DNA from 4 places in the Georgenia sp. X1117 genome. Region 1 is predicted to be linked to each of the others. Evidence: riboswitches for the same ligand, from Rfam matches in the RefSeq annotation. Region 1 holds a riboswitch; each other region holds the start of a gene.
The links. A riboswitch is a leader RNA that binds a small molecule or an ion and turns the genes downstream of it on or off. The one in region 1 is predicted to bind thiamine pyrophosphate.

Region 1 (7,694 bases):
GATCCGGGAGTCGGCCCCGGGGCCGCGCCTGCGGCCGACCACGACCCCGCAGCCGTCGCCGAGACCGGGGAGAACGGCACCGAGCGTCGCCGCGACCGCCGTCGTCGTGGCCGCCGTCGGGGGGACGCTCCCCGACCGCTCGCCGGCGACGTCGACGAGGTCGAGACCACGCTGCGCGCCCGCCTCGGCCTGCGCCCGCTCGGCGAGGTCCTCGACCCGCGGGCCGGGAAGATCGCCTGGGCGGTCGCCCTGCTCATGGGGCTGGTCGCCGCGCTCGTGCGGCTGCCCCGCCTCGGCATCCCCGCCCGCCTCGCCTTCGACGAGACGTACTACGTCAAGGAGGCCTACTCGCTGCTCACCCTCGGCTACGAGGGCGACTGGGAGGGCGACGACGCCAACGCCCGCTTCGCGGACGCTGACTTCGGGGCGCTGAGCACCGAGGCGGACTACGTCGTCCACCCGCCGCTGGGCAAGTGGATCATCGCGATCGGGATGCGTCTGCTCGGCCCGGAGAACCCCGAGAGCTGGCGGCTGAGCTCGGTGGTGGCCGGCGTGCTCATGGCCGTCCTCGTCACCCGGCTCGGCACGCGCCTGTTCCGCTCGGCCCTACTCGGCGGCGTCGCCGGCTTCCTCGTCGCGGTCGACGGCGTGGGCATCACGGCCAGCCGGATCGGCCTGCTCGACATCTTCCTCGCGGTGCTCGTCCTGGGCGCCACGATGCTCGTGGTCAAGGACCGGGAGTCCACCCGCGCGATCCTCGCCCGGCGCTCGGCCGAACGGATCGCAGCCACCGACGACGGCCTGCTGCCCGGTCCCGCCCCCTCGGTGGGCTTCCGGTGGTGGCTGCTGGCCGCCGGCGTCGTCCTCGGCGCCGCCTGCGGGGTCAAGTGGTCGGGGGCGTACGCGATCGCGGTGCTCGGGCTGATGGTCTTCGTCTGGGACACGGCCGCCCGCCGCGCGGTCGGCTCGCGGCGGTGGCTGTCCGACGGCGTGTGGCGCGGCGGCGCACCGGCCTTCGTCGCGCTGGTCCCCGTGGCGCTGGTGACCTACCTGGCCTCCTGGGCGTCGTGGTTCGCGTCGCCGTCCGGGTTCCACCGCACGTGGGCCGCGGACCAGCGCGCCGCCGGGCTCGAGACGGGCTACCCCGGCTGGCTGCCGGACTCCCTGGTGTCCTGGTGGGACTACCACGCGATGATGATGGAGTTCCACACCGGCCTGGTGAACCCGCACGAGTCGCAGGGCCACCCCATGCTGTGGCTGCTCCAGCTGCGGCCGACGCTGTTCTACCGCGCGGGCGGCGAGGAGCGCACCGGCCTGGGCATGTGCGGCGACGAGTACTGCATCGCCGGCGTGAGCTCGATCGGGAACCCGCTCATCTGGTGGCTCGCCGTCGTCGGCCTCGGGGTGGTGCTCTACGGGGCGGTGCGGCTGCGCGACTGGCGGGCGTGGCTGATCCTGTCCGGCTACCTCTCGATGTGGCTGCCCTGGGTGGTGCTGTACTCCCACCGGACGATCTTCCAGTTCTACTCGATCGCCTTCCTCGCCTTCGTGGTGCTCGCGCTGACCTACGCGGTGGGTTGGCTGCTGGGGGTCCTGCGGCCGCCGACCGACGCTCCGGTGCCGCGCGGGCTCGAACGCGCCGACGAGGACGAGCGCTGGTGGCGGCTGCGCGGCCACTTCGCGCGCCCCGTGCCCTGGCGGGTGGACGAGCACGGCGTGCCGGGCGACGACGCCGGGCCCGCGGCCCGGGCGCGGCCGAGCACGGTCGCGCTGCTCGTCTCGGAGGACGGCGCCGTGCGGATCACGCGCTCGGCGTGGGTGACGCTGGCGATCGTGCTGGGCGCGGTCGTGGCGGTCTCGGCCTGGTACTACCCCGCGTGGACGGCCTGGAACCTCTCCGAGGCCGCCTGGGAGATGCGCGTCTGGGGCGGCTGAGCCGGTCGCCGGACCGGTCAACCGGGCGGTGTCGCGACGTCGAGCCGGCCCTCCTCAGCCTCGCCCGGCGCCCGGCCCCACACCGAACATCGCCCTGAGCATCGCGCGGGCCCGGCCGCCGTAGGGCGGGAAGGCCAGGGCAAGGGTGTCGGGCCGCATGGGCTTGGCCAGCACCGACTTCTCGTGGGAGAACCGCCGCACCGAGGCCTCCCCGTGGTACGCGCCGGTGCCCGAGCCACCCACCCCGCCGAAGGGCAGGTCCGGCGCGGAGACCTGGAGCATCGGGGCGCCGAAGGAGATGCCGCCTGCGCGGACCTCCCGCACGAACCGGGTCCGGTCCAACCGCTTGTCGGTGAAGGCGTAGGCCGCCAGCGGGTGCTCCCCCGCCCGGGTGAGCGCGATCGCCTCCTCCAGGCCGTCGACGGCCATGATCGGCAGGACCGGCCCGAAGATCTCCTCCCCCATCACCGGATGCTCGGGACGCACCCCGGTGAGCACCGTGGGCTCGAGGTAGCGCTCCTCCGCGTCGCGGCCGCCCCCGGAGGCGAGCTCGGCCCCGGCGGCGAGCGAGTCGTCCAGCAGCGCGGTCACCCGCGCGTGGTGGGCGGTCGAGACGAGCCGTCCGTAGTCGGGGCTCTCGGCCGGGTCGACCCCGTACATGCGCCGCACAGCGGCGGCCACGTGCCGGGCGAGCGGGGCCACCGCCTCCGGCGTGGTGAGCACGTGGTTGGGGGCCACGCAGGTCTGGCCGGCGTTGACGAGCTTGGCCCAGGCGAGCCGGCCCGCCACCGCGGCGAGGTCCTCGTCGGGGTCGACCCACACCGGGCTGCGCCCGCCCAGCTCGAGGGTGACCGGGGTGAGGGTGCGGGCCGCGGCGGCCGCGACGATCCGCGCCACCCGCGAGCCCCCCGTGTAGAAGAGGTGGTCGAGGCGCTGGTCGAGCAGCGCCTCGCTCGTGGCCGGCCCGCCCTGGACGACCTGCACGACGTCGGGGTCGAGATACCTCCCGACCAGGTCGGCGAGCGCCAGCGAGGTCGCCGGCGCCACCTCGCTGGGCTTGAGCACCACCGCATTTCCGGCCGCGAGCGCCCCCACCAGCGGGGCGAGCAGCAGCTGGACCGGGTAGTTCCACGGCGCGATCACCCCGACGACGCCGAGCGGCTCACGCACGACGGCCGCCGAGGCGGGGGCCAGCGCGAGCGGGACCCCCACCCGCCGCGGGGCGGTCCACCGCCGCAGGTGGCGCACGACGTGGTCGAGCTCGCCGATGGTGAACCCGATCTCGACGAGCCAGGACTCGGTGGCGTGCCGCCCGAGGTCGGCCTCGAGGGCGGCGACGAGCTGGTCGGCGCCCTCAAGGAGCATGCGGCGCAGGTCGGCGAGGTGCTCGCGCCGGCCCACCCGCGGCAGGGTCTGTCCGCGTTCGAAGGTCGCGCGCACGCGGGCGACGGCGTCGGCCACCTCCGCGCCGCTGGTCTCGGGGACGGCGGGTCGCTGCTCGGCCATGCATCGACGCTACCGGGGGCTGTGGACGGACGGCGCGCGGCCGGGGAGTGTGGAGAAGGGCGGCGGCCGCGCCGGTGCCGCGCGAGGATGTGGTCATGGCGAGCACCAGCGCAGCGCAACCACGGACGGGCCCGGACACGAGCCCGAGCCCTACCCCCGACGCGGGCGGGGCGCAGGACATCCCCGGCGTCGTCGTCGGTGAGGACGGGCTGGCGCGGCCGGCGTGGGCGGCGACCGACCCGCTGCTGCGCGAGTACTACGACACCGAGTGGGGCATGCCGGTGCGCGACGAGCGCGGGCTGTTCGAGCGGCTCAGCCTCGAGGTCTTCCAGTCGGGGCTCTCGTGGGTGACGATCCTGTGCAAGCGCGAGGCGTTCCGCTCGGCGTTCGCGGGGTTCGACGTGGACGCGGTCGCCGCGTTCGACGACGGCGACGTCGAACGGCTGCTCGCCGACGCCGCCATCGTGCGGAACCGGCGCAAGATCGAGTCGACGATCGACAACGCCCGCGCGACCGTCGAGCTGCGCGGCCGCGGCGGGCTGGCCGAGCTCGTGTGGTCGCACCGGCCGGAGGCGACCCCGGCGCCGCGCACTCCCGCCGAGGTCCCCTCCACCTCGCCGGAGTCCGCCGCCCTGGCCCGGGCGCTCAAGGCGGCCGGCTTCCGCCACGTCGGCCCGACGACGATGTTCGCCCTCATGGAGGCCGTCGGGATCGTGGACACTCACCTCGTGGGCAGCCACCGGCGTGGCTCCTCGGGGGTCTGGGAGAGCTGAGGGCCGTCCCACCTGGTGGGCACCCGGGGTGGGCACGCGCGCGCACGCGGGCGGCTGCGGTTCACTGCGGCGGTCATCGCCCCGACCCCGAGGAACAGCACATGAGCGAGCAGCCCACCCTGACCGACCGTCTCGACGCCGGACCGGTGATCTGCGCCGAGGGCTTCCTTTTCGAGCTCGAGCGCCGCGGCTACCTCACCGCCGGCGAGTTCGTCCCCGAGGTCGCCCTCGAGCACCCGGACGCCCTGCGCGCCCTGCACCGCGACTTCCAGCGCGCCGGCTCCGACGTCGTCGAGGCCTTCACCTACAACGGGCACCGCGAGAAGATGCGGGTCATCGGCAAGGAGGACCTGCTCGAGCCGCTCAATCGCTCCGCGCTGCGGATCGCCCGGGAGGTCGCCGACGGCGTGCCCGGCAACCTCATGGCCGGCAACATCTCCAACTCCAACATCTGGGACCCCGCCGACCCGGCCCGCCAGGGCGAGGTGCGGGCGATGTTCGAGGAGATGGTCGGCTGGGCCGTCGAGGAGGGCGCCGACCTCATCGTCGGGGAGACCTTCTACTACGCCGGGGAGGCGCTGACCGCCCTCGAGGTCGCCCGCGCCTCGGGCCTGCCCGTGGTCCTCACCCTCGCGCCGATGGCGCTGGAGGAGATGGCCGACGGCGTGGGGATCGTCGAGACCGCGCAGCGTCTCGAGCAGGGCGGGGCCGACGTCGTCGGGCTCAACTGTTTCCGCGGGCCGGCCACCATGCTGCCGTGGCTGCGGGAGATCCGCGCCGCGGTGTCCTGCCACGTCGGCGCGCTGCCGATCCCCTACCGCACCACCGCCGCGGAGCCGACGTTCTTCAACCTCTCCGACGTCGACGCCGCCACCCCGGTCCCCCACGGCCGCGCCTTCCCCACCGGCCTGGACCCGCTGTACACCAACCGGTACGAGATCGGCGCCTTCGCCCGCGAGGCGTACGACCTGGGCGTGCACTACCTCGGCGTGTGCTGCGGCGCGGCCCCGATCCACGTCCGCCAGGTCGCCGAGGCGGTCGGCCGGACCACCGAGGCGAGCCGCTTCTCCGAGCGCATGGAGAACCACTTCATGTACGGCAGCCACGACCGGCTGCCCGAGCACATCGCGGCGCTCGGCTCGCGCGCCTGACCCGCGGCGGCGGGCCGGGACGGCCAGGACGGACGGGGGTGGCCCGGCCCGTCCTGGACACCGGTCGACAGCCGGTCGCCCCACCGGTTACGGTCGGCACAACCCCCGGGGAGCGCCTGCCGGCGCTGAGAGTGCGGAGAGACCGCAGACCCGCTGACCTGATCCGGTTCGTACCGGCGTAGGGAGCAGGGAGCCTGTCGGCACACCGCGCCGGCGGGACTCGACGACACCCGCGGGCCGAGGACGGCACCGTGCACACCCAGCAGACCGAACCGCGCGACCACCCGACCGCCCCGGACGCGTCCGGTCGTGGCGCCCCCGCTCCCACCCCCGCCGAGCTCGGCATCGGGATGCGGCTCAGCGTCCACCCGCACACCGACGACTTCGCCGAGGTCATCGGCGGCGCCCTGGCCGACGTCGAGGAGCAGGGGCTCACCGCCGGCCTTGTCACCGAGACCGACACGGTGAGCACCTGGGTCGGGGCCCGCGAGCAGCCCGCCGAGCAGCGCCTGGTGGCCTACGCGACCGGCCTCGTCGCCGCGGCCTCGCGGGGCTCCGGGGGCGGGCACGTCGTCGCCCACATCCTGCTCTCGCGCGGCTGCCCCGGCGAGGTGACCTGCGACCTCCCGACGGGGGCCCGGGCTCCCCGCCCGGTCCCCGTCGACCTCGCGCGGACCGGCATCGACGCTCAGGCCCAGTGGTCCCTCTACCCCCTCCTCGACGGGTCCTCGGGCGGCGGCGAGCACATGGACCACATCATGGGGGCGATCGAGGGCGCGCGACGCCGCGGCACCGCCGCCTCGCCGGCGCACTACGCCACCCTGCTCGAGGGGGACCTCGCCGACGTCCTGACCACCGCGTCCGACGCCTGGGCCGAGGTCGGCACCGCCGTGCCGCACGTCGTCGCTCACCTCACCGTCTCGGTGGGCTCGCCCAGCCTGGGCGGGCGGGCATGAGCCCCCGCGAGGCCCGGACCGGGCCGGGGCCGTGGGCGCTGAAGGACCTCGTGCTCGTGGTGGTCCTCGGCGCCGTCTTCGGGTTCGTCTACTGGGCGCTCGTCCAGGCCTGGAGCGGGCTGCGCCTGCTCATGGGCCCGGCCGGCGACCTGTCCGAGCACGTGCTGTTCGGCGGCTGGCTCATCGTCGCGCCGATCGCGGTGGCGATCGTGCGGCGCCCCGGCGCCGGCGTGCTGGCCGAGGTCATCGCCGCCGTCATCGAGTTCGCGTTCCTCGGCTCCCCGGTCGGCCCGCTCCTCGTCATCGCCGCCGTGCTGCAGGGCGTGGGCTGCGAGCTGCCGTTCTTCCTCACCCGGTATAAGCGGTACGGCTGGGAGATCTTCGCCCTGGCCGGCCTGCTCGGCGCGACGCTCGTGTTCTTCTACTCGGCGTTCCGCTCGGGCTGGTACGGCCAGGACATCTTCGCCCTGCGGCTCGTCATCCAGGCGCTGTCCGGCATCGTGCTGGGCGGCCTGCTCGCCAAGGTCGTCGTCGACGCCCTCGCGCGCACCGGCGTCACCGACAACTTCGCCATCGGCCGGGCGGGGACCTCGTGACGAGCGCCCGCCCGGCGGGCTCCCCCGCGGTCGGGGTCACCCCGTCCCCCGACGGCGCGGCCACCGCCGTCGCGGCCCTGCGCGTGGCCGACCTCGCCGTGCGCTTCCGGGGCAGGTCCGAGCCGGTGGTGTCCGGTGTGTCCGTGTCCCTCGACGCCGGTGAGCAGGCGGTGGTCCTGGGACCCTCGGGGTCGGGGAAGTCGACGCTCCTGCACGCGGTCTCCGGCGTCGTGCCGCACACCGTGTCGGCGCAGGTCACGGGCGAGGTCTCGGTCCGGGGCGCCACCGACGTCGACTCCCCGGTCGTCGACCGTTCCCGGTACGTCGGCGTCGTCGCGCAGGACCCCTCTGCGGCGGTGTGCCTGCCCGGGGTGGCCCAGGAACTCGCGCTGCCGCTGGAGAACCACGGCACCGACCCGGATGAGATCGACGGCCGGATCGACGCGGCGCTGGACGCCGTCGGCGCCGCGCACCTGCGCGACCGCTCGAGCGCGGACCTGTCGGGGGGCGAGTCGCAGCGCGTGGCGCTGGCCGCCGCGCTCGTCACCGACCCGGACGTGCTGCTGCTGGACGAGCCGACGTCGATGCTCGACCCGGCCGGGATCGCCGCGGTGCGCGGCTCGCTCGACCGGGCGCGTGCCCGCCACGACCCGGCAGTCCTGCTGGTCGAGCACCGGCTCGACGAGTGGGCCGGCCCCGCGGGCCTGGCCGGGCTCCCGGAGCGGGCGGTCGCCCTCGGCCGCGACGGACGGGTGCTCGCGGTCGGGCCTACCATCG
Region 2 (7,694 bases), on a different replicon from region 1:
CGGGACCGGAGATGTTCCGCCTGGCCCAGCGCGGGCTCCCTGCTACGACGAGAGTGGTGGTCGTGGGGGACACCCCGGCTACGGACGTCGTCGGGGCGCACTGCGCGGGCCTGCCGGCGATCCTCGTCGCTCCCGCGACGCCGAGCAGCGGCCGTCGGCAGTGTGATCCCACCGTTGCGGAGGCCACGGTCACGGGCCTGGCCGGGCTGTTTGATCCGGCCCTTGACATCGGCCCGATGCGCCCGTCGCCGTACCCGTGGCCGGACGAGGTGCGGGCGGGTGTGGCCGCGGTGGTCTTCGACGAGGCCGGGCGCGTGCTACTGGGGCGCAGGCTGGACAACGGGCTGTGGGGACTGCCTTCGGGACACGTCGAGGTGGGCGAGACTGCCGCCCAGGCGGCGGTGCGGGAGGTCGCCGAAGAGACCGGCTTGCAGGTGCAAGTGCAGCGGCTGGTGGGGGTGTACTCGGACCCCGCCTCGCAGGTTTTCGCCTATCCCGACGGGAGAGTGACCCAGTTCGTCACCACCACCTTCGCCTGCCTCCCGCGCGGCGGTCAGATGCACCCTGATGGTGTGGAGACCTCACAGGCGGGTTTCTTCTCCCCGGATGAGCTTCCGGCACCGTTGCTCCCCATGCACCCGCGGTGGCTCACCGACGCCCTCTCAGGCGACACAGGACTCATCGACTGATAGGACGCATCCCCTTCGGGGCGCATGGTGTCAAAAGCGCTGGCGCTTCTCGTGCGGAGCACCGGCCTGAGCGCGCCGTTTACCTTGATCAACCCCGGGTCCGGTCTCCCACCGTCCGAGCAACACCACCGGACGGTAGGAGTCTCCAGGGCGGCGACCAGCTCTCGAAAGATCATGATGAGCGCGCGCCCAAGGGCGCACCGACCAATGACCTCAGATGGGCCAGGTCTCCTGCCGGTGGGCGGCGTCCCAGAACATCCACTCGTACTGGGTGGCGCGGTGGAACGCGGTGTGCATGCGCGCCAGTGTGCCGGGGCTGGCCTGGTCGGCGAGGTGGTCCACGATGTCCCGGGCGGTGTCGGTGGCGGCGGTGAAGTCTGGATCGCCGTAGGTGGCGATCCAGTCCCCGTACGGGTGCGTGCTCAGGTCACCGACGGCGGCCTTCAAACGGGTGCCGACGTCGTCGTAGACCCAGAAGCACGGCAGGATGCCGGCCGCGAGGACCGGGTAGTTTCCGGCTGTCGCGAGGCTCAGCAGGTAGGAGGTGTAGGCAACCGTGGTCGGTGAGGGCTCGGCGGCGGTGAGGTCGGTGACGTGGGTGGCGTGCAGCTGCCGCTCGACCTCGACCACCTCCCGCGCGGCCTGCGCCCAGAATGCCATTTCCTCCGACGCCTGGGCCTGAGCGGCGGCCGCGGCCAGGACCCGGCCGTAGTCGGCCAGGTAGAGCGCGTCCTGGGCGAGGTAGTGCCGGAACGTCTCTTCCGCCAGGGTCGCGTCGCTCAGCTGGTGCAACAAGGGCAGCGCGTCGATCGCCTCGCGGACCCTGGCCGTGCGATGCCACGCCACGGTGCTGAACACGCCAGTGTCGTCGTGGTCGCGAATCGTCTCGGGCATGGAGGTGTGTGGGCTGGTCATCGGTCGCTGTCCTTCCAGTCGTTCTCGTCTTTCCAGATGTCGTGGCAGTGGTGCACGGGGCCGGGTCCGTGGCCGATGTGGAGCGCGTCGGCGGCCCGCAGGGTGCCGGTGAGCCAAGTCTTGGCCTGGCGGGTGGCCTCTAGCAGGGACCCGGTGCGCGGGGCGAGTGCGGCGATCGCGGAGGACAGGGCGCACCCGGTGCCGTGGGTGTTGACCGTGGCTACCCGCGGGCCGGTCAGCAGCTGCTCGCCCGCGTCGTCGAGCCACAGGTCGGTGGCGTGTGCGTCGCCGCCGAGGTGGCCCCCCTTGACCAGCACCCGCGCGGCGCCCAGCTCCCGGAGCGCGATGGCCTGGGCGCGCATGGTGTCGAGGTCTTCGGCGGGGTCGGCGTCGAGCAGCACGGCGGCCTCGGGGACGTTCGGCGTGATGAGGGAGACGTACGGCAGGAGTTGGCGCATCGGCTCGACGGCGTCCTCGGCCAGCAGCCGGGAACCGGCGGTGGACACCATGACGGGGTCGAGGACCACAACCGGCACCGCGTCGGAGCGCTTGTCGAGGAAGGCGAGGACGGTCTCGATGGTGGCCGCGGAGGCGAGCATCCCGATCTTGGCGGCGTCAACCGCCACGTCGTCTACGAGGGTGTCCAGCTGGGCGCGGACGAAGTCCGCGGGGACGACGTGGACACCGGTGACTCCCTGGGTGGACTGGGCGGTCAGTGAGGTGAGCACCGCGGTGCCGTAGGCACCCAGTGCGGAGAAGGTCTTGAGGTCGCCTTGAATACCGGCCCCGCCGGAGGGATCGGAGCCGGCGATCGTCAGCGCGATCGGTGGGCGGGGGTTCACGGTTGCCCGTCCCACGCGGCCCGCAGGCTCGCGGCCGCCACGGCTGGTTCCTCCGCGGCGCACACCGTCGAGACGACCACCACGCCGGCGGCGCCGCTGTGGCGCAGCATGCCGGTGCGTTTCGTGGTGATGCCGCCGATGGCGACGACCGGCCACGGGCTCGCGGCGGCCACCGCAGCCACCCCGCCCGGGCCGATCGGAGTGCCGTGGTCAGGCTTGGTCGCCGTCGGCCACACCGGTCCAACGCCGAGGTAGTCCAAGACGCCGTCACCGAGCCCGCGTGCTGTGCGAACCTGCTCGATCGTGCTGACCGACAGCCCGACCATGGCGTCCGGCCCGAGCAACTGCCGGGCCTGAGCAGGCGGCATGTCGCGCTGACCGACGTGGACGCCGTCGGCGCCGATGTCCTGAACGAGGTGGACCCGGTCATCGATAATCAGCGGCACCCCGGTCCCCGCCAGCACCTCGCGGACCGCCACGCCGAGGGCGACGAAGTCGGCGTCGGTGGCGCCCGGGTCACGCAACTGCACCACGCTGACCCCGCCCGTGACCGCAGCCTGCACGGTCGCGGGCACGCCCCGTGGGCCGCACAAACCGGTGTCGGTGACCAGGTAGAGGCTGAGGTTCACCGGTCGGCGGGTCACCGGAGCACCACCTTCTCGGTCAACTTCTGCGGGTTGAGGGTGGCGAGAGAGTCGAGCAGCGCGACGGCGAAGCTCCCCGGCCCGGCGGCACGCTCGGCCGCGACCTCGGCGGCCACGGTGTATGTCGCGGTCGCGGCCGTGGCGGCCAGGAGCGGGTCGTCGGTGGTGGCGGCGAAGGCAGCCATGAGCGCGCCCAGCGCGCACCCACCGCCAGTGACCTGGGTCAACCATCGATGGCCGTTGTCCACCCGCACCAGCCGGGTGCCGTCGGTGAGGTGGTCGACCTCCCCGGAGACCGCGACGATGGTGCCGTGCTCCCGGGCCAGCGCCCGGCCGGCGTCGAGGGCGTCCTCGGCGGCGTCGACGCTCTCCGGGCCCCGCCCACCGCTGCCCCCACCGGCCAAAGCGAGAATCTCTGAGGGGTTGCCACGGACGAGTGCCGGGGAGGCGTGGGCGAGCAGGTCGACGGCAACCCGGGTGCGCCAGGCGAGCCCACCCACCCCGACCGGGTCGAGCACCCACGGGGTGCCGGCCGCCGCGGCGGCACTGACCGCGCCGTGCATCGCAGCCACCGTCGCCTCTTGGGGCGTGCCGAGGTTGACCAGGACCCCGTCGGCGACGGCGGCGAACGGCCCGGCTTCCTCCGGGTTATCCACCATCGACGGACTGGCGCCGACCGCGAGCAGGACGTTCGCTGTCCACTGAGCGACGACGACGTTGGTCAGGCACTGCACCAGCGGGGCATGCCCGCGCATCGCGGCCAAGGCCTCGCCCACAGCGGCAGCATCGAGTGGGACAGTAGGGACGGAAGAAGGTGCCGACATCGGCGACGTTCCCTTCGCTAGTACGAACTAGATCAGGTTCAACGGGTGTGATCTCAGCCGTACCAGCACGGCACCCCGCGTCATTCACCAGCCTAACATCCGCACCGTTCCCCGCACCGTGCCCTCGCTTCAGCGACCGCAAAAGGGTCGCGCCTCGGACCGTCCGGGCGTGCTGTCACCAGTGCCCGACGCGCGTTCCTTGGCCGCCGCAGCCCTCACCATGGCGCCTCACCAGACAACGGCTGCGCAACCTTTGAATGTGCAGTCGACTTCGGACGATCGTGCAGTGGACTTCGGAACCTGACATACCCCAGAAGCCTCATCACCACATGATGCCTCACAAACTCGCTGCTCTGGAAGATCTGAGACGCAACACGGTGCGACGACTTCACGAGACACCGCCGCTCGGTATCGACCCAGCTCGAGACGATCCCTTCGCCGCTCGGCTGTGTGTCTCGTAAAGCTGTAGGTTTCCGCAACGCGACTAGGTAGGCCGTCGGCAGTGTGTGGCGTGGAACGCTGCGAGTTGTGTTGGAGGCCCTATCTAGCGTCCCCACAGCGAATGGTGACGGTTTTGCAGATTCCGGTGTGTGGGAGCCCAGTGTGGTGTCGCACCGAGTGCTGTCGGTGACCTGAGCCCCAGCCGGGGGACGACTGGCGTAAGCAGTCCATGAGGATCGGCTCGAGAGCCGTATGGATTCCGTGAGGACGCCTGTCCCGCCGCCGTGAACGGTGTGTGCTCGGTATCGCGCCGCACCTCGGCGTGCGACCGCCGGACGGCGGCCGCCCCTACTCAGAACGGAGTCCTGCTGTGCTCGACGTCCTCTCCGTGGTCGGCGTGATCGCCCTATTCGCGGTCGTCGCCCTCATCGCGCGGGCGGTGGAGAAGCTGTGATCGTACTCGAGATCCTCGCCCTCCTCCTCGGTCTCGCCGCGATCGTGTACCTGTTCATCGCCCTGCTTGCACCGGAGCGTTTCTGATGGACTGGCTCTACCTCGTCGCGAGCGTCCTCACACTCGTCGCCGCTCTCGCGGTCGTGTACCGCCCGATGGGCGACTACATGGCCTGGGTCTTCACCGCCCCAGTCTCCTCGCGCTGGGAGACGCGCGTGTTCGCCGTCCTCGGCGTCGACTCCTCCCGCGAGCAGTCCTGGCCCGCCTACCTGCGGTCCGTGCTGCTGTTCTCCCTGGTGGGCGTCCTCGCGCTGTTCGGTCTCCTGCGGCTCCAGGAGCTGTTGCCCTACTCCCTGGGCAATGAGTCGATCGATTCGGGGGTCGCGTTCAACACCGCGATCTCCTTCGTGACGAACACCAACTGGCAGGCGTACTCCGGCGAGGACCTCTCCTACACGGTCCAGTTCGCCGGTCTCGCGGTCCAGAACTTCGTCTCGGCCGCCACCGGCATCGCCGTCGCGGTCGCGCTGGTGCGAGGCCTGGCCCGGCGCCGCACGGGAACGATCGGGAACTTCTGGGTCGATCTGCTGCGTGGCACCTTCCTGGTGTTGCTGCCGGTATCGATCCTCAGCGCCGTCGTGCTGATCGCAGGCGGCGTGGTGCAGAACTTCCAGGGCTACGTGGACGTCACGACCGTCGCGGGCGGCACCCAGACACTCCCGGGCGGTCCGGTCGCGTCGCAGGAGGCGATCAAGGAGATCGGCACCAACGGCGGCGGCTTCTACAACGCCAACGCCTCCCACCCCTTCGAGAACCCGACCGGCTGGACCAGCCTGTTCCAGGTCTTCCTTATCCTGCTGATCCCCTTCTCCCTTCCGCGGACCTTCGGGACGATGGTCGGCGATCACCGTCAGGGCTACGCGATCGCCGCGACGATGGGGACCCTGTACCTCGCCTCGGTGTCCGTACTGGCCGCCTTCGAGTTCGCCGGGCAGGGCACCGCCCCTGAACTCGCCGGCGCCGCGATGGAGGGTAAGGAGACCCGCTTCGGCCTGCCCCAGTCCGTGCTCTACGCGGCGACCACCACCCTCACCTCGACCGGCTCCGTGAACTCGATGCACGACTCGTACACGGCGCTGGGCGGAATGGTCCCGATGGTGAACATGCTCCTGGGCGAGATCGCCCCCGGCGGCGTGGGCGCCGGGCTGTACGGCATGCTCGTCATCGCGATCATCGCCGTGTTCGTGGCGGGCCTCCTCGTCGGTCGCACCCCCGAGTACCTCGGGAAGAAGATCGGCCCCAGGGAGATGAAGCTCGCAAGCCTCTACATCCTGGTCATGCCGCTGCTGGTGCTCGGCGGTGTCGCCCTCAGCTTCGCGGTTCCTCCGCTGCGCCACAGCATCGAGAACGTCTCGCTGACCAACACCGGCTCGCACGGCCTGTCCGAGGTGCTCTATGCCTTTGCCTCGGGCGCGAACAACAACGGCTCCGCCTTCGCGGGGCTGACCGCCAGCACGCCGTGGCTGACCACCGCGATCGGCGTGGCGATGCTGCTGGGCAGGTTTCTCCCGATCGCCCTGGTCCTTGCCCTGGCCGGCTCGTTCGCCGCGCAGGACCGGATCCCGGCGACCTCCGGCACCCTGCCCACCCACCGCCCGCTGTTCGTGGGCCTCACCGTCGGCACGGCGCTGCTCGTGACCGCACTCGTCTTCTTCCCCGTCCTCACCCTGGGACCGCTCGCTGAAGGGCTGCAGTGACCATGCCGACCATCGACAAGACCATCCACTCCGAACACTCCGACCCGTCCTCCGCGCCGACGCCCACGTCGTCGCCGGCGCAGCCCCCTGCGCCGCGCCGCACCCTCACCCTCGCGCAGCTCCGCGCCGCCCTGCCAGGCGCGCTGCGCAGGATGACCCCCCGCGCCCAGTGGCGCAACCCCGTCATGCTGATCGTGTGGGTCGGTGCTCTATTGACCAGCGTGATGACCGTCGTCGAGCTGATCGGCGACGGCCCGGCCCCGTCCGGCGGCACTGCGGTGCCGGCGACGTTCTCCGCGGCGATCGCCGGCTGGCTGTGGATCACCGTGCTCTTCGCGAACCTCGCCGAGTCCGTCGCCGAGGGGCGCGGCAAGGCCCAGGCCGCGACCCTGCGCCGCACCCGCACCAGCACCCTGGCGCGCCTCGTCGACGGGTACGACGCTACGGCCGACCCCGGCGCGGAGACCGTGCCGACCGAGGAGATCTCCTCGGCGGACCTCGCCCGGCACGACATCGTGGTGGTCACCGCGGGCGATCTCGTCCCCGGCGACGGCGACATCATCCAGGGCATCGCGAGCATCGACGAGTCCGCGATCACCGGCGAATCCGCGCCCGTCGTGCGCGAGTCCGGCGGCGACCGCTCCGCCGTCACCGGCGGCACCCGAGTGCTGTCCGACCGGATCGTCGTGCGCATCACCTCGACGCCAGGCCAGACCTTCGTGGACCGGATGATCTCGCTGGTCGAGGGGGCCGCCCGGCAGCGCACCCCCAACGAGATCGCCCTAAACATCCTGCTGGCCTCGCTGTCCATCGTGTTCCTCGCGGTCGCGATCACACTGAACCCCATCGCCTCCTACCCGGCGAGCCCGGCCTCGATCACGGTGCTCGTGGCGCTGCTGGTCTGCCTGATTCCCACCACCATCGGCGCCCTGCTGTCCGCGATCGGGATCGCCGGGATGGACCGGCTCGTCCAGCGCAACGTGCTGGCGATGTCCGGGCGCGCGGTGGAGGCGGCGGGCGACGTGACCACCCTGCTGCTGGACAAGACCGGCACCATCACCTACGGCAACCGACGGGCGACGGACTTCGTCCGCGTCGGCGACGCCGGGATGCACGAGCTCGTGGAGGC
Region 3 (7,694 bases), 740 kb from region 1:
GACGTCGGCCCAGGTCCGGCCGCGCACGTGCCGCACGCCCCGCACACGCACCGGGAGGTGGGCCACGACCTCCTCGTCGGGGCCGCGGGTCGAGTCGCCGGAACGACCGGCGCCCTCGTCGACACCCCCGCCGGCACCAGCGCCGGCCTGGTGATCGGCCTGGCCCCCGACGCCGTCGCCGGGATTCCCGCCGACACCGCCGGCAGTCCTGCCAGCACCATCGCCGGCGTCACCGTCGTCGCGCCCCGGGCCACTCTCGCCTCGTCCGAGGAGCACGAGCGCGCCCGGCGCGAGCGCCACCTCCCCCGCGCCGAGGCCGAGCCGCTCCGCGGCCAGCACCGGGCCGTGCCCGAGGAGCTCGGCCACCTCGCGGTCGGCAGGGGCGTGCCACAGCTCGGCCGGCGTCGCGACCTGCCTGAGCCGACCGCCGGAGAGCACCGCGACCCGGTCGGCCACGGTGGAGGCCTCGTCGAGGTCGTGGGTGACGTGCACCGCGGTCGTCCCGGCCGCCCGCAGGATCGCCGCCAGGTCCACCGCCAGGCGCTCGCGAAGCGCACGGTCGAGGGCCGAGAGCGGCTCGTCGAGCAGCAGCACGCGGGGGCGCGGCGCGAGCGCTCGGGCCAGCGCGACCCGCTGCGCCTGCCCGCCGGACAGGGTCGTCACCGGACGGTCGGCGAGGTCGGCGAGCCCGACCAGCTCGAGCAGCTCCGCCACCCGGGCGGCGCGGGCGGCCCGGTCCGGACGACGTGCCGCAGGGATCGAGCGCAGCCCGTAGGCGATGTTCCCGCCGACGTCGAGGTGGTCGAAGAGCTGGCCGTCCTGGAAGACCAGGCCGACCCCCCGGCGGTGCACCGGGACCCCGGCGAGGTCCGCCCCACCGATCCGCACGCTCCCACCGTCGAGCGGCTCGAGGCCCGCGACCGCCCGCAGCAGGGAGGACTTCCCCGACCCGGAGGCGCCCACCAGGGCGAGCACCTCACCGGGAGCGACGTCGAGGCTCACCCGGTCCACGGCCCGCAATCCGCTCGGGTAGACCACCGAGACCTGCTCGACGTCGAGGCCCGCCGCCCGTGCCGGTTCCGGCTCCGGCACGCGCCCTGCTCCTGTCACCATCCGACGTCTCCTTCCGCCCGGGCCCGCTCCGCGAGCGCCATGATCGTCGCCGTCGTCGCGGCGAGCAGCACCGCCGCGGCCATCGCCGCCCCGTGGGTCTCCGCGCCCGGTCGCCCGAGCAGCCGCACGACGGCGACCGGCAGGGTCGGGTCCGTCGACCGCGCGAGGAAGCTCGTCGCACCGAACTCGCCCATCGACACCGCGAAGGCGAAGCCCGTGGCGACGCCGCCGGCCCGCAGCAGGTGCGGGCCGTCGATCGTCACGAGCACCCGCCACGGCGTCGCCCCGAGGGTGGCGGCCGCCTCCCGCTCACCGGCGGCGACGGACCGCAGCACCGGCACCACCGTGCGCACCACCAGGGGCACGGCCACCACCGCCTGCACGACCGGGACCGCCAGCGCCGAGCCGCGCAGGTCGAACGGCAGCCACCCGGACATCAGCACGAAGCCGAAGCCGACCGTCACCGCCGAGACCCCGATCGGCAGCATGACCAGGGTGTCGAGCACCGAGCCGGTGGCACCGCCCCGCGAGCGGCGGGCGCCTCCCCGCGGTCGGCCGGTCGCGGCGCCCCACGGGCGGCGGGCGACACCACCTCGGGCACGGCGTGCGGCGCCTCCCCGACCACCACTCGTCACCGGCTCCGCGCCCGGGCGCCCCGCGACGACGAGGGCGGCCAGCAGCCCGACCACGAGCGAGACGACGGTGGCGTCGACCGCCGACCGCAGCGAGAGCTCGGTGGCCTCGAGCACGGAGCGCGGCAGGGCCCCGCCGACGTCGGTGGCCAGGGCCCGGAAGTGGTCGAGCGTCCATGACCCGTCCGCCGCCCGCAGCGACCGTTCGACCAGCCCGAGCATCGGCGTCACGAGCAGCCCGAGCACCACCGCGGCGGTGACGAGCACCGCGGGCAGGGTCCGCGTCTCGCGCAGGCTCAGCGGCGTGGGCGGGCGGGGCCGCAGCCGCGCCGGCGCCGAGCGCAGCCGCCCGGCCAGCACCATCGCCGCGACCACCACGAGGATCTGCACGAGGGAGAGCACGGCGGCGGCCCGCAGGTCGAGGTTGCGCGAGGCCTGCCGCCAGATCTCGGTCTCCACCGTCGACCAGCCGAGCGGCGCCAGGCTCCGCACGATGCCGTAGGAGGTCGCGCAGAACAGGGCCACGAGGGCGGCCGCCGAGGCGATCGCGGGGGCCAGCGCCGGCAGGGTGACGGTGCGCAGCGTCCGCCACGGCGAGGCACCCAGGGTGCGCGCGGCCTGCTCGGTGCGCGGGTCGAGCGCCGCCCAGGCCGGCCCCACCACGCGCACGACCACCGAGTAGTTGAAGAACACCAGCGCGGCGAGCAGCGCCCACGGCGTGCGGTCCAGGCCCAGCGGCCCGAGCAGCCCCGCGGGCGCGAGGACCGCCCGGAAGGCCACCCCCACCACCACCGTGGGCAGCACGAAGGGCACCGCCACCACCGCGCGCACGAGGCGGCGCCCCGGGAAGGTGCGCCGGTAGAGCACGTAGGCACCGGGCACGCCCAGCACCACGGCGCACGCCGTGGCCGCGAGCGCCTGGACCACGGTGCGCACCAGCGCCTCGATCGTCGACGGTCGCGCGAGGATCTCGAGGAACGGGTCGCCCGCGGGGATGCCGGGGATCCGCTCGCCGGGCAGCAGCCCGTGCACCACGAGCACCGCCACCGGGGCGAGGAAGAAGGCCGCGAGGAAGAGGACCGGCACCCCGACGGCGAGGGCGCGCGCGGCCCGCCGAGCCGGGCTCACCCGGCGACGGCCTCGTCCCAGGCGCGCAGCCACTCCTCCCGGCCCGCCTCGATCTCGGCGGCCGGGACACCGAGCGGCTCCTCGGCGGGCGGCGCGAACTCGGCCCACTCCTCGGGCAGCGCGGCGGCGTCGTCGACGGGGTACATGTACATCGACCCGGGCAGCGCGGCCTGGACCTCCTCCGAGAGCAGCCAGTCGACGACGGCGCGCGCCCCCTCGGGGTTCGCCGCCCCCGCGACCACGCCCGCGTACTCCACCTGCCGCACGCACGTGTCCATCACCGCCGCGGTGGTCGAGGCGGAGCCGTCCTCGGTGAGGGTGGCGGCCGGCGAGGAGGAGTAGGACAGGGCGACGGGTCGGTCGCCGCCGACCACGGTGAAGTCCACGTAGTAGGCGTCCGACCAGGAGTCGACGACGCGCACCCCGTTGTCCGCCAGGCGCTGCCAGTACCCGGCGAACCCGTCCTCGCCGTACTCGGCCACGGTCGCGAGCAGGAGGGCCATGCCCGGGGAGGAGGTGTTGGGGTCGGTGACGACGGTGAGGTCGGCGTAGGCGGGGTCGGCGAGGTCCTCGAGGTCCGTCGGCGCGGGGCGGCCGTCCTCGGCGAACCAGGCGGTGTCGACGTTGAGGCAGACGTCGCCGAAGTCGATCGGGGTCAGCTCGTCGCTGCCCTCGAGCAGGAGGTCCTGCGCGGAGTCCGGCAGCGCGGGCGAGATGTAGGGCTCGAGCACCCCGCCGTCGATCGCGCGCGTGGCGTAGGCGTTGTCGATGCCGTAGACGACGTCGGCGCTCGGGCTGCCCGCGGAGAGCAGGAGCTCGTTGACGACGCTGCCGGCGTCGCCCGGCGCGGTGACGACGAGCGTGTAGCCCGTGTCCTGCTCGAACTGCGCGACGAGCTCCTCGGGGATGTTGAAGGAGTCGTGGGTGACCAGGGCGACCTCGCCGCCGCTGCCGGAACCCCCGTTGCCGGAGCCGCCGCCCGCGGCCTCGCCGCTGCCGCTCTCCGTGCCCGCCTCGTCGCTGCCACTCCCCGGTGCCGGGTCGTCGGAGCTGTCCCCGCCGCCGAGGGAGCAGCCGGCGAGGGTCAGCGCCAGGGCGGTGGCGCCGAGGAGCCGCGCCGGGCGGACGCGGGCGGTGATCGTCGTCGTGCGGGTGCTGCTGGTCGTACCGGTGATGCTGCTGTGCATGGCCTGCCTCCCGTGTGGGTGCGCAGGGTTCGTCGTCGCGGCGGGTGCCGCGACGACGGAGAGAAGTCCCGACTACCTCCGCCGGTGCTAACCGGATCAGGTTCGAGGGTCTGCGGCGTGCCGCACTCTCAGCGCCACGTGGGCGCTCCCCTGTCGTTCGCCGGCCATGCTACCCCGGCGAGGCGGGGCCTCAGTCGTCGTCGGTGAGTTTGGCCAGCTCGAGCTCCGCGGGCTTGTACCACTTCGCGGCCTGGCGCGTGGCGAGCTGACGGATGAGCCCGATGACGGCGCCCGAGACGGCGGAGAAGATGACGATCTCGACCAGCGAGACCGAGTCGTCGCCGTCGATGGCCTCCGGCGGCTCGTGCCCGGTCACCGCGACCCAGCCCTTCTGCAGGATCTTGTTCGCGGCGATGCCCGCGACCGCGCCGGCGCCGGTGCTGACGATCTTCCAGCCGATGTCCATCTCTGCCCTCCGTGGTCCGGGACGGGCGTCCCGGGGGTTGTCGGTGTCCCGCACGGTCGGCCGTGCGCTCCCGCTGGGACGATCATGCCCCAGTCTGCTTGTACGCGTGGTCCCCTCCGGCGGCCTCGATGTCCTCCGCCAGCTCGTCGGCCACGAGCGCCGACCGGTCCACGCGACCGGTGCGGTAGCCGCCGCGCCCGGCCATGTGCGCGCTGATCGGTGCGGTGAGGAACTGGAACGCGACGACGAGGACCAGGGTCCACCCGATCCGGGAGTCGCGCACCTCGAGAGCCACGCCGATCATCAGCAGGGACAGGCCGAGCACCTGGGGCTTGGCCGCAGCGTGCATGCGCGCGAACAGGTCCGGGAACCGGACCAGCGCGACCGCCGCGACCAGGACGAGCAGGGAACCCGCCACGAGGAAGACACCGCCGAGCACCGAGGCCACCGCCGTCCAGCTCATGACTGCTCCTCCCCCGTCACGCGCGGCGACTCCGGACCGTGCACCGGCGCGTCGTCGTCGTCCATCTCCCGCTCGCGCTCGAGCACCTGCTCGAGCTCCTCCTTGGTGAGGATGCGCGCCTCGTCGGACCGCTCCACCGAGGTGAACCGCGCGATCGTCACCGTGGTGAGGAAGCCGACCAGCGTGAGCACCACGAGGATCGGCACGTAGGCCGCGCTCCCGGTCCAGGCGATGAGCAGCGCGATGAGCGCCACGACGGACGCGGTGACGACGTCGGTGGCCACCGCGCGGTCGAGGGTCGAGGGACCGCGCTCCATCCGCGCCAGCGCGACGAAGATCGCGAGCACGACGATGCCCAGGCACACGTAGACGACGATCTCCATCAGGCCTCACCTCCCGTGCTCGTCCCGGCCGGGTCCTCGGCCGGCGCGGAGGCTGCGGCGCCCTCGACCGAGGGGGCCGGCAGGCGTCCGGCGCGGCGCGACCAGCCGGGGCGGAAGCCGGCGTCGACCAGCTGGTCGTCGGTGGCGAAGGCACGCAGCAGGCGCTCCTCCTGGGCGAGCACGTCGGCGTGCGCCTGCTCGAGACCGCCGGCGACGTCGACGTCGAGGATGTGCATGTAGAGCATCCCGGAGTTGCGCATGGCCTCGACCACCAGCGAGCCGGGCACGAGCGAGCACATGCCGCCGGTGGCGGTGAGGATGAGGTCGGAGTGCGAGCGCATCTGGACGCGGATGACGGCGCCGCGCGGCGCCCGCCCCCGCACGACCAGCGTGACGATGTCCCAGGAGGCGACGAGCACCTCCTTGACGAACACCGCGGCGAGCACGACGACCGCCAGCGGCCGCACGGTGGTGCGTCCGGTGGCCCGCGGCATCGGCATGAGGATCGTGACGAACAGCGCCAGCGCGAAGCCGGCCACGAGGTTGCCCAGCGAGAGGTCGCCCCACAGCAGCACCCACACCACGGTGAGCCCGATGACGAGCTTCCACGACGTCGGGGCCAGGCGCCGTCGGGCGGCGGCCGTGCGGCGGCGCCGGCCCCAGGCGGCGCGGGCGCCGGGCCGGTGGCTGCCCGACGGGCGCGCGGAGCTGGTGCGCGGGTCGGCGGCGGTCTCCACCCCGGCCCGGCCCGGGGTGTGGCGGTCGGTCACGGGACACCCTCCTCTCCGAGCGACGGCTCCTCGCTCGGGGTCTCCACGGGCAGGTCGCCGGACTCCTCGCCCTGCTCGGCGACCTCGTCGGAGATGCCGTCGCCCCGCTCGCCGCCCGGCAGGACGGCCGCGATGTAGGGGGTGCGCAGCATGAGGTCGCGTGCGGCGGTGTCCGCGTAGCGCACGATCGGGCCGGCCGCCACCGAGATGGCCAGCGACAGGGCGACGACGGCGCCCGCCGAGACGGTCATCGTCCGCGGCGAGGGGGTGCCCTGGAGCTCCTCGGGCGCCTCCTGCCAGAAGGCCATGTTCCACGCCTTGACCACGGCGTAGAGGGTGAGCAGCGAGGTCACCAGGCCACCCGCGACGAGCATCCAGGACATCCACGAGCCGTCCTCGGCGGCGGCCTGCATGAGGCCGACCTTCCCCAGGAAGCCGGTGAACGGCGGGATGCCGGCCAGGTTGAGCGCCGGGACGAGGTAGAGCACCGCCAGCAGGGGGGCGAGCCGGGCCAGCGAGCCGAGCCGGACCAGCGACGTGGTCCCGCCGCGCCGCTCGATGAGCCCGGCCACGAGGAACAGGCCGGTCTGGACGGTGATGTGGTGGGCGACGTAGAAGATCGCGGCCGACAGCCCCGCCGTCGTGGCCGTGCCGACGCCCCAGATCATGTAGCCGATGTGGCTGATGAGCGTGAAGGACAGCAGTCGCTTGAGGTCGGCCTGCGCGACGGCGCCGAAGATGCCGATGAGCATCGCCGCCAGGGCCACCCACATGAGGACGGGGCTGAGCCGGTCGTCGCCGAAGAGGGTGATCTGGGAGCGGATGATCGCGTAGACGCCGACCTTGGTGAGCAGGCCCGCGAAGACCGCGGTCACCGGCGCCGGCGCCGTCGGGTAGGAGTCGGGCAGCCAGGCGGACAGAGGGAACAGGGCGGCCTTGATGCCGAAGGCGACCAGCAGCACCGCCTCGAGGACGATGGTCACCCCGGGGTCGAGCTCGGGCAGGCGCTGCGCGAGCTGGGCCATGTTGACCGTGCCCGCGGCCGCGTAGACGAAGGCGATGCCGGCGAGGAACACCAGCGAGGAGACCAGGGAGACGATGACGTAGACCGTGCCCGAACGGATCCGGTCGCGCGTGCCGCCCAGGGTGATGAGCACGAAGCTCGCCACCAGCAGCATCTCGAAGCCGACGTAGAGGTTGAACAGGTCCCCGGCGAGGAAGGCGTTCGACACGCCGGCCGACAGGACGAGGAAGGTCGGGTGGAAGATCGTCACCGGCGCGCCCTCGTCGCCGTCGGCGAGATTCTGCGCCAACGCGTACACGAGGACGGCCAGGGTGACCGCCACCGAGACCACGAGCATGAGCGCGGAGAGCCGGTCGGCAACCAGGACGATGCCCACCGGCGCCGACCAGCCGCCGATGTTGAGCACGACCGGGCCGGAGTCGACGGCCACCAGCAGCACGATGGCCACGGCCAGGACGATGCTGAGCACGGACACCGAGATGATGCCCTGCGCGCGACGGAAGCGGGCGAGCACGAGCGAGCCGCCCG
Region 4 (7,694 bases), on a different replicon from region 1:
CCCGTCGTGCGGTGTCCGCGCGGCGGTGGGTCTCGACGATGCCGATGACGACGTCCTGGCCCTCGGCGGCGAGGCGATGGCCCTCCTCGAGCATGGTGCAGGTCTTGCCGACGCCGGGAGCGGCTCCCAGCAGCACCCGGAGCCGCCCCCGTGCCGTCATCGTCAGTCCTCCAGTTCGTCCAGGGCCAGGTTGAGCGCGGCGACGTTCACCGTCGGATCACCGAGGTAGCCGAGATCGCGACCCTCGGTGTATTCAGCCACGAGGTCCTCCACCCGGTCCAGCGACAGGCCTCGCGCCTCGGCGACCCGAGCGGTCTGGAGGGCGGCGTACTCAGGACTGATGTGGGGGTCGAGGCCCGAGCTCGATGCCGTCAGGGCGTCGGCGGGGACCTCCTTCGGGGCCACGTCGTTGAACTCGGCGATCTCGGCGCGACGCTCGGTGATCGCGGCGATCAGCTCGGGGTTCTCCGGTCCGTGGTTGGTGCCGGAGGAGGAGCGGCCGTCGTAGCCGTCGCCGGCCGCGGAGGGACGCGGCTGGAAGTACTCCGGCAGCGGCTCCCCGTCCTGGTCGAGGAAGGACTGGCCGATCAGGGTCGAGCCCACGATCTGTCCGTCGCCGTCGCGCAGGGGCGACCCGTCGGCACGGGCGGGCAGCAGCAGCTGTCCGATGCCGGTGATGAGCAGGGTATAGCCCAGGCCCAGCACGAGCGTGCACAGGAGCAGGGTCCGCACGGCGACGGCGGTGGTCCGCAGGGTGCTGCGGAGGGTGGTGTTCACGGGAGGGTCCTCTCGGAGGTCAGAAGCCGGGGATCAGCCGGACGAGCAGGTCGATGAGCCAGATGCCCGCGAAGGGCGTCACGATCCCGCCGAGGCCGTAGATCGCGAGGTTGCGGCCGAGGATCTTCGAGGCGATCATCGGGCGGTAGGCGACGCCCCGCAGGGCCAGCGGCACCAGGGCGATGATCACGATCGCGTTGAAGATCACCGCGGACAGGACCGCCGAGGCGGGTGAGCTGAGCCCCATGATGTTCAACGCGGACAGGCCGGGGAAGACGCCCATGAAGATCGCGGGGATGATCGCGAAGTACTTCGCGATGTCGTTGGCGATCGAGAAGGTGGTCAGTGCGCCGCGTGTGATGAGCAGCTGTTTCCCGATCGCGACGATGTCGATGAGCTTGGTCGGGTCGGAGTCGAGGTCGACCATGTTCCCGGCCTCCTTCGCGGCGGAGGTGCCAGTGTTCATCGCGACGCCGACGTCGGCCTGGGCGAGCGCCGGGGCGTCGTTCGTGCCGTCACCGGTCATCGCGACGAGCCGCCCGCCCTCCTGCTCCGCGCGGATGTATTCGAGCTTCTGCTCGGGGGTGGCCTCGGCGAGGAAGTCGTCGACCCCTGCCTCCTTCGCGATCGCCGCGGCGGTCAGAGGGTTGTCGCCGGTGACCATCACGGTGCGGATGCCCATGGCGCGCAGCTCGGCGAACCGCGCGGTGAGACCGTCCTTGACGACGTCCTTGAGGTGGATGACGCCGAGGACGGCTCCGTCCCCGTCCCCGGTGAGGCAGGCGACAACCAGGGGGGTGCCGCCCGAGGACGAGATGCGCTCGACGTGCTCCTCGAGGGTCGCCCGGTCGGAGGCCGAGGGCACGACGCCCTCGGTCTCGAGCCAGGCGAGGATCGCAGAGCCCGCGCCCTTGCGGAGGCGGGTGCCGTCGGGCAGGTCCAGGCCCGACATGCGGGTCTGGGCGGTGAACGGCACGACCTCCCCCCGCGGCGCGGTGCCGACGTCGACGCCGCGCTCCCGTGCGAGCTCGAGGACTGAGCTGCCCTCGGGCGTGGGGTCGGCGAGGGAGGACAGCGCGGCCGCCTCCACGAGCTCGTGCATCCCGGCGTCGCCGACGCGGACGAAGTCCGTCGCCCGTCGGTTGCCGTAGGTGATGGTGCCGGTCTTGTCCAGCAGCAGGGTGGTCACGTCGCCCGCCGCCTCCACCGCGCGCCCGGACATCGCCAGCACGTTGCGCTGGACGAGCCGGTCCATCCCGGCGATCCCGATCGCGGACAGCAGGGCGCCGATGGTGGTGGGAATCAGGCAGACCAGCAGCGCCACGAGCACCGTGATCGAGGCCGGGCTCGCCGGGTAGGAGGCGATGGGGTTCAGTGTGATCGCGACCGCGAGGAACACGATGGACAGCGAGGCCAGCAGGATGTTTAGGGCGATCTCGTTGGGGGTGCGCTGCCGGGCGGCCCCCTCGACCAGCGAGATCATCCGGTCCACGAAGGTCTGGCCTGGCGTCGAGGTGATGCGCACGACGATCCGGTCGGACAGCACTCGGGTGCCGCCGGTGACGGCGGAGCGGTCGCCGCCGGACTCGCGCACGACGGGCGCGGATTCGCCGGTGATCGCGGACTCGTCGATGCTCGCGATGCCCTGGATGATGTCGCCGTCGCCGGGGACGAGATCGCCCGCGGTGACCACCACGATGTCGTGCCGGGCGAGGTCCGCCGAGGAGATCTCCTCGGTCGGCACGGTCTCCGCGCCGGGGTCGGCCGTAGCGTCGTACCCGTCGACGAGGCGCGCCAGGGTGCTGGTGCGGGTGCGGCGCAGGGTCGCGGCCTGGGCCTTGCCGCGCCCCTCGGCGACGGACTCGGCGAGGTTCGCGAAGAGCACGGTGATCCACAGCCAGCCGGCGATCGCCGCGGAGAACGTCGCCGGCACCGCAGTGCCGCCGGACGGGGCCGGGCCGTCGCCGATCAGCTCGACGACGGTCATCACGCTGGTCAATAGAGCACCGACCCACACGATCAGCATGACGGGGTTGCGCCACTGGGCGCGGGGGGTCATCCTGCGCAGCGCGCCTGGCAGGGCGGCGCGGAGCTGCGCGAGGGTGAGGGTGCGGCGCGGCGCAGGGGGCTGCGCCGGCGACGACGTGGGCGTCGGCGCGGAGGACGGGTCGGAGTGTTCGGAGTGGATGGTCTTGTCGATGGTCGGCATGGTCACTGCAGCCCTTCAGCGAGCGGTCCCAGGGTGAGGACGGGGAAGAAGACGAGTGCGGTCACGAGCAGCGCCGTGCCGACGGTGAGGCCCACGAACAGCGGGCGGTGGGTGGGCAGGGTGCCGGAGGTCGCCGGGATCCGGTCCTGCGCGGCGAACGAGCCGGCCAGGGCAAGGACCAGGGCGATCGGGAGAAACCTGCCCAGCAGCATCGCCACGCCGATCGCGGTGGTCAGCCACGGCGTGCTGGCGGTCAGCCCCGCGAAGGCGGAGCCGTTGTTGTTCGCGCCCGAGGCAAAGGCATAGAGCACCTCGGACAGGCCGTGCGAGCCGGTGTTGGTCAGCGAGACGTTCTCGATGCTGTGGCGCAGCGGAGGAACCGCGAAGCTGAGGGCGACACCGCCGAGCACCAGCAGCGGCATGACCAGGATGTAGAGGCTTGCGAGCTTCATCTCCCTGGGGCCGATCTTCTTCCCGAGGTACTCGGGGGTGCGACCGACGAGGAGGCCCGCCACGAACACGGCGATGATCGCGATGACGAGCATGCCGTACAGCCCGGCGCCCACGCCGCCGGGGGCGATCTCGCCCAGGAGCATGTTCACCATCGGGACCATTCCGCCCAGCGCCGTGTACGAGTCGTGCATCGAGTTCACGGAGCCGGTCGAGGTGAGGGTGGTGGTCGCCGCGTAGAGCACGGACTGGGGCAGGCCGAAGCGGGTCTCCTTACCCTCCATCGCGGCGCCGGCGAGTTCAGGGGCGGTGCCCTGCCCGGCGAACTCGAAGGCGGCCAGTACGGACACCGAGGCGAGGTACAGGGTCCCCATCGTCGCGGCGATCGCGTAGCCCTGACGGTGATCGCCGACCATCGTCCCGAAGGTCCGCGGAAGGGAGAAGGGGATCAGCAGGATAAGGAAGACCTGGAACAGGCTGGTCCAGCCGGTCGGGTTCTCGAAGGGGTGGGAGGCGTTGGCGTTGTAGAAGCCGCCGCCGTTGGTGCCGATCTCCTTGATCGCCTCCTGCGACGCGACCGGACCGCCCGGGAGTGTCTGGGTGCCGCCCGCGACGGTCGTGACGTCCACGTAGCCCTGGAAGTTCTGCACCACGCCGCCTGCGATCAGCACGACGGCGCTGAGGATCGATACCGGCAGCAACACCAGGAAGGTGCCACGCAGCAGATCGACCCAGAAGTTCCCGATCGTTCCCGTGCGGCGCCGGGCCAGGCCTCGCACCAGCGCGACCGCGACGGCGATGCCGGTGGCGGCCGAGACGAAGTTCTGGACCGCGAGACCGGCGAACTGGACCGTGTAGGAGAGGTCCTCGCCGGAGTACGCCTGCCAGTTGGTGTTCGTCACGAAGGAGATCGCGGTGTTGAACGCGACCCCCGAATCGATCGACTCATTGCCCAGGGAGTAGGGCAACAGCTCCTGGAGCCGCAGGAGACCGAACAGCGCGAGGACGCCCACCAGGGAGAACAGCAGCACGGACCGCAGGTAGGCGGGCCAGGACTGCTCGCGGGAGGAGTCGACGCCGAGGACGGCGAACACGCGCGTCTCCCAGCGCGAGGAGACTGGGGCGGTGAAGACCCAGGCCATGTAGTCGCCCATCGGGCGGTACACGACCGCGAGAGCGGCGACGAGTGTGAGGACGCTCGCGACGAGGTAGAGCCAGTCCATCAGAAACGCTCCGGTGCAAGCAGGGCGATGAACAGGTACACGATCGCGGCGAGACCGAGGAGGAGGGCGAGGATCTCGAGTACGATCACAGCTTCTCCACCGCCCGCGCGATGAGGGCGACGACCGCGAATAGGGCGATCACGCCGACCACGGAGAGGACGTCGAGCACAGCAGGACTCCGTTCTGAGTAGGGGCGGCCGCCGTCCGGCGGTCGCACGCCGAGGTGCGGCGCGATACCGAGCACACACCGTTCACGGCGGCGGGACAGGCGTCCTCACGGAATCCATACGGCTCTCGAGCCGATCCTCATGGACTGCTTACGCCAGTCGTCCCCCGGCTGGGGCTCAGGTCACCGACAGCACTCGGTGCGACACCACACTGGGCTCCCACACACCGGAATCTGCAAAACCGTCACCATTCGCTGTGGGGACGCTAGATAGGGCCTCCAACACAACTCGCAGCGTTCCACGCCACACACTGCCGACGGCCTACCTAGTCGCGTTGCGGAAACCTACAGCTTTACGAGACACACAGCCGAGCGGCGAAGGGATCGTCTCGAGCTGGGTCGATACCGAGCGGCGGTGTCTCGTGAAGTCGTCGCACCGTGTTGCGTCTCAGATCTTCCAGAGCAGCGAGTTTGTGAGGCATCATGTGGTGATGAGGCTTCTGGGGTATGTCAGGTTCCGAAGTCCACTGCACGATCGTCCGAAGTCGACTGCACATTCAAAGGTTGCGCAGCCGTTGTCTGGTGAGGCGCCATGGTGAGGGCTGCGGCGGCCAAGGAACGCGCGTCGGGCACTGGTGACAGCACGCCCGGACGGTCCGAGGCGCGACCCTTTTGCGGTCGCTGAAGCGAGGGCACGGTGCGGGGAACGGTGCGGATGTTAGGCTGGTGAATGACGCGGGGTGCCGTGCTGGTACGGCTGAGATCACACCCGTTGAACCTGATCTAGTTCGTACTAGCGAAGGGAACGTCGCCGATGTCGGCACCTTCTTCCGTCCCTACTGTCCCACTCGATGCTGCCGCTGTGGGCGAGGCCTTGGCCGCGATGCGCGGGCATGCCCCGCTGGTGCAGTGCCTGACCAACGTCGTCGTCGCTCAGTGGACAGCGAACGTCCTGCTCGCGGTCGGCGCCAGTCCGTCGATGGTGGATAACCCGGAGGAAGCCGGGCCGTTCGCCGCCGTCGCCGACGGGGTCCTGGTCAACCTCGGCACGCCCCAAGAGGCGACGGTGGCTGCGATGCACGGCGCGGTCAGTGCCGCCGCGGCGGCCGGCACCCCGTGGGTGCTCGACCCGGTCGGGGTGGGTGGGCTCGCCTGGCGCACCCGGGTTGCCGTCGACCTGCTCGCCCACGCCTCCCCGGCACTCGTCCGTGGCAACCCCTCAGAGATTCTCGCTTTGGCCGGTGGGGGCAGCGGTGGGCGGGGCCCGGAGAGCGTCGACGCCGCCGAGGACGCCCTCGACGCCGGCCGGGCGCTGGCCCGGGAGCACGGCACCATCGTCGCGGTCTCCGGGGAGGTCGACCACCTCACCGACGGCACCCGGCTGGTGCGGGTGGACAACGGCCATCGATGGTTGACCCAGGTCACTGGCGGTGGGTGCGCGCTGGGCGCGCTCATGGCTGCCTTCGCCGCCACCACCGACGACCCGCTCCTGGCCGCCACGGCCGCGACCGCGACATACACCGTGGCCGCCGAGGTCGCGGCCGAGCGTGCCGCCGGGCCGGGGAGCTTCGCCGTCGCGCTGCTCGACTCTCTCGCCACCCTCAACCCGCAGAAGTTGACCGAGAAGGTGGTGCTCCGGTGACCCGCCGACCGGTGAACCTCAGCCTCTACCTGGTCACCGACACCGGTTTGTGCGGCCCACGGGGCGTGCCCGCGACCGTGCAGGCTGCGGTCACGGGCGGGGTCAGCGTGGTGCAGTTGCGTGACCCGGGCGCCACCGACGCCGACTTCGTCGCCCTCGGCGTGGCGGTCCGCGAGGTGCTGGCGGGGACCGGGGTGCCGCTGATTATCGATGACCGGGTCCACCTCGTTCAGGACATCGGCGCCGACGGCGTCCACGTCGGTCAGCGCGACATGCCGCCTGCTCAGGCCCGGCAGTTGCTCGGGCCGGACGCCATGGTCGGGCTGTCGGTCAGCACGATCGAGCAGGTTCGCACAGCACGCGGGCTCGGTGACGGCGTCTTGGACTACCTCGGCGTTGGACCGGTGTGGCCGACGGCGACCAAGCCTGACCACGGCACTCCGATCGGCCCGGGCGGGGTGGCTGCGGTGGCCGCCGCGAGCCCGTGGCCGGTCGTCGCCATCGGCGGCATCACCACGAAACGCACCGGCATGCTGCGCCACAGCGGCGCCGCCGGCGTGGTGGTCGTCTCGACGGTGTGCGCCGCGGAGGAACCAGCCGTGGCGGCCGCGAGCCTGCGGGCCGCGTGGGACGGGCAACCGTGAACCCCCGCCCACCGATCGCGCTGACGATCGCCGGCTCCGATCCCTCCGGCGGGGCCGGTATTCAAGGCGACCTCAAGACCTTCTCCGCACTGGGTGCCTACGGCACCGCGGTGCTCACCTCACTGACCGCCCAGTCCACCCAGGGAGTCACCGGTGTCCACGTCGTCCCCGCGGACTTCGTCCGCGCCCAGCTGGACACCCTCGTAGACGACGTGGCGGTTGACGCCGCCAAGATCGGGATGCTCGCCTCCGCGGCCACCATCGAGACCGTCCTCGCCTTCCTCGACAAGCGCTCCGACGCGGTGCCGGTTGTGGTCCTCGACCCCGTCATGGTGTCCACCGCCGGTTCCCGGCTGCTGGCCGAGGACGCCGTCGAGCCGATGCGCCAACTCCTGCCGTACGTCTCCCTCATCACGCCGAACGTCCCCGAGGCCGCCGTGCTGCTCGACGCCGACCCCGCCGAAGACCTCGACACCATGCGCGCCCAGGCCATCGCGCTCCGGGAGCTGGGCGCCGCGCGGGTGCTGGTCAAGGGGGGCCACCTCGGCGGCGACGCACACGCCACCGACCTGTGGCTCGACGA

Region 2: linked by a shared signal. The riboswitch ahead of thiM (hydroxyethylthiazole kinase) and the one ahead of AC3D3D_RS06510 (YkoF family thiamine/hydroxymethylpyrimidine-binding protein) in region 1 are both predicted to bind thiamine pyrophosphate.
Region 3: linked by a shared signal. The riboswitch ahead of AC3D3D_RS10010 (thiamine ABC transporter substrate-binding protein) and the one ahead of AC3D3D_RS06510 (YkoF family thiamine/hydroxymethylpyrimidine-binding protein) in region 1 are both predicted to bind thiamine pyrophosphate.
Region 4: linked by a shared signal. The riboswitch ahead of thiM (hydroxyethylthiazole kinase) and the one ahead of AC3D3D_RS06510 (YkoF family thiamine/hydroxymethylpyrimidine-binding protein) in region 1 are both predicted to bind thiamine pyrophosphate.

The regions. Positions count from the first base shown of each region.
Region 1 is NZ_CM173492.1:1,429,613-1,437,306, forward strand. It holds gene AC3D3D_RS06490 (dolichyl-phosphate-mannose--protein mannosyltransferase) at 1-1,935, shown strand, start outside; gene AC3D3D_RS06495 (aldehyde dehydrogenase family protein) at 1,990-3,441, opposite strand; gene AC3D3D_RS06500 (DNA-3-methyladenine glycosylase I) at 3,537-4,214, shown strand; gene AC3D3D_RS06505 (homocysteine S-methyltransferase family protein) at 4,316-5,365, shown strand; TPP riboswitch at 5,462-5,569, shown strand; gene AC3D3D_RS06510 (YkoF family thiamine/hydroxymethylpyrimidine-binding protein) at 5,617-6,321, shown strand; gene AC3D3D_RS06515 (ECF transporter S component) at 6,318-6,917, shown strand; gene AC3D3D_RS06520 (ABC transporter ATP-binding protein) at 6,914-7,694, shown strand, end outside.
Region 2 is NZ_JBYMUV010000002.1:63,181-70,874, reverse strand. It holds gene AC3D3D_RS15410 (HAD-IIA family hydrolase) at 1-689, shown strand, start outside; gene AC3D3D_RS15405 (TenA family protein) at 903-1,604, opposite strand; gene thiD (bifunctional hydroxymethylpyrimidine kinase/phosphomethylpyrimidine kinase) at 1,601-2,446, opposite strand; gene thiE (thiamine phosphate synthase) at 2,443-3,090, opposite strand; gene thiM (hydroxyethylthiazole kinase) at 3,087-3,914, opposite strand; TPP riboswitch at 3,906-4,002, opposite strand; gene AC3D3D_RS15385 (hypothetical protein) at 4,651-4,809, shown strand; gene AC3D3D_RS15380 (potassium-transporting ATPase subunit F) at 4,806-4,895, shown strand; gene kdpA (potassium-transporting ATPase subunit KdpA) at 4,895-6,565, shown strand; gene kdpB (potassium-transporting ATPase subunit KdpB) at 6,568-7,694, shown strand, end outside.
Region 3 is NZ_CM173492.1:2,173,061-2,180,754, reverse strand. It holds gene AC3D3D_RS10020 (ABC transporter ATP-binding protein) at 1-1,113, opposite strand, end outside; gene AC3D3D_RS10015 (ABC transporter permease) at 1,107-2,873, opposite strand; gene AC3D3D_RS10010 (thiamine ABC transporter substrate-binding protein) at 2,870-4,060, opposite strand; TPP riboswitch at 4,117-4,222, opposite strand; gene AC3D3D_RS10005 (DUF4235 domain-containing protein) at 4,251-4,526, opposite strand; gene mnhG (monovalent cation/H(+) antiporter subunit G) at 4,609-4,989, opposite strand; gene AC3D3D_RS09995 (MrpF/PhaF family protein) at 4,986-5,372, opposite strand; gene AC3D3D_RS09990 (Na+/H+ antiporter subunit E) at 5,372-6,142, opposite strand; gene AC3D3D_RS09985 (Na+/H+ antiporter subunit D) at 6,139-7,694, opposite strand, start outside.
Region 4 is NZ_JBYMUV010000002.1:5,745-13,438, forward strand. It holds gene AC3D3D_RS15110 (DUF4118 domain-containing protein) at 1-160, opposite strand, end outside; gene kdpC (potassium-transporting ATPase subunit KdpC) at 163-777, opposite strand; gene kdpB (potassium-transporting ATPase subunit KdpB) at 797-2,986, opposite strand; gene kdpA (potassium-transporting ATPase subunit KdpA) at 2,989-4,659, opposite strand; gene AC3D3D_RS15130 (potassium-transporting ATPase subunit F) at 4,659-4,748, opposite strand; gene AC3D3D_RS15135 (hypothetical protein) at 4,745-4,903, opposite strand; TPP riboswitch at 5,552-5,648, shown strand; gene thiM (hydroxyethylthiazole kinase) at 5,640-6,467, shown strand; gene thiE (thiamine phosphate synthase) at 6,464-7,111, shown strand; gene thiD (bifunctional hydroxymethylpyrimidine kinase/phosphomethylpyrimidine kinase) at 7,108-7,694, shown strand, end outside.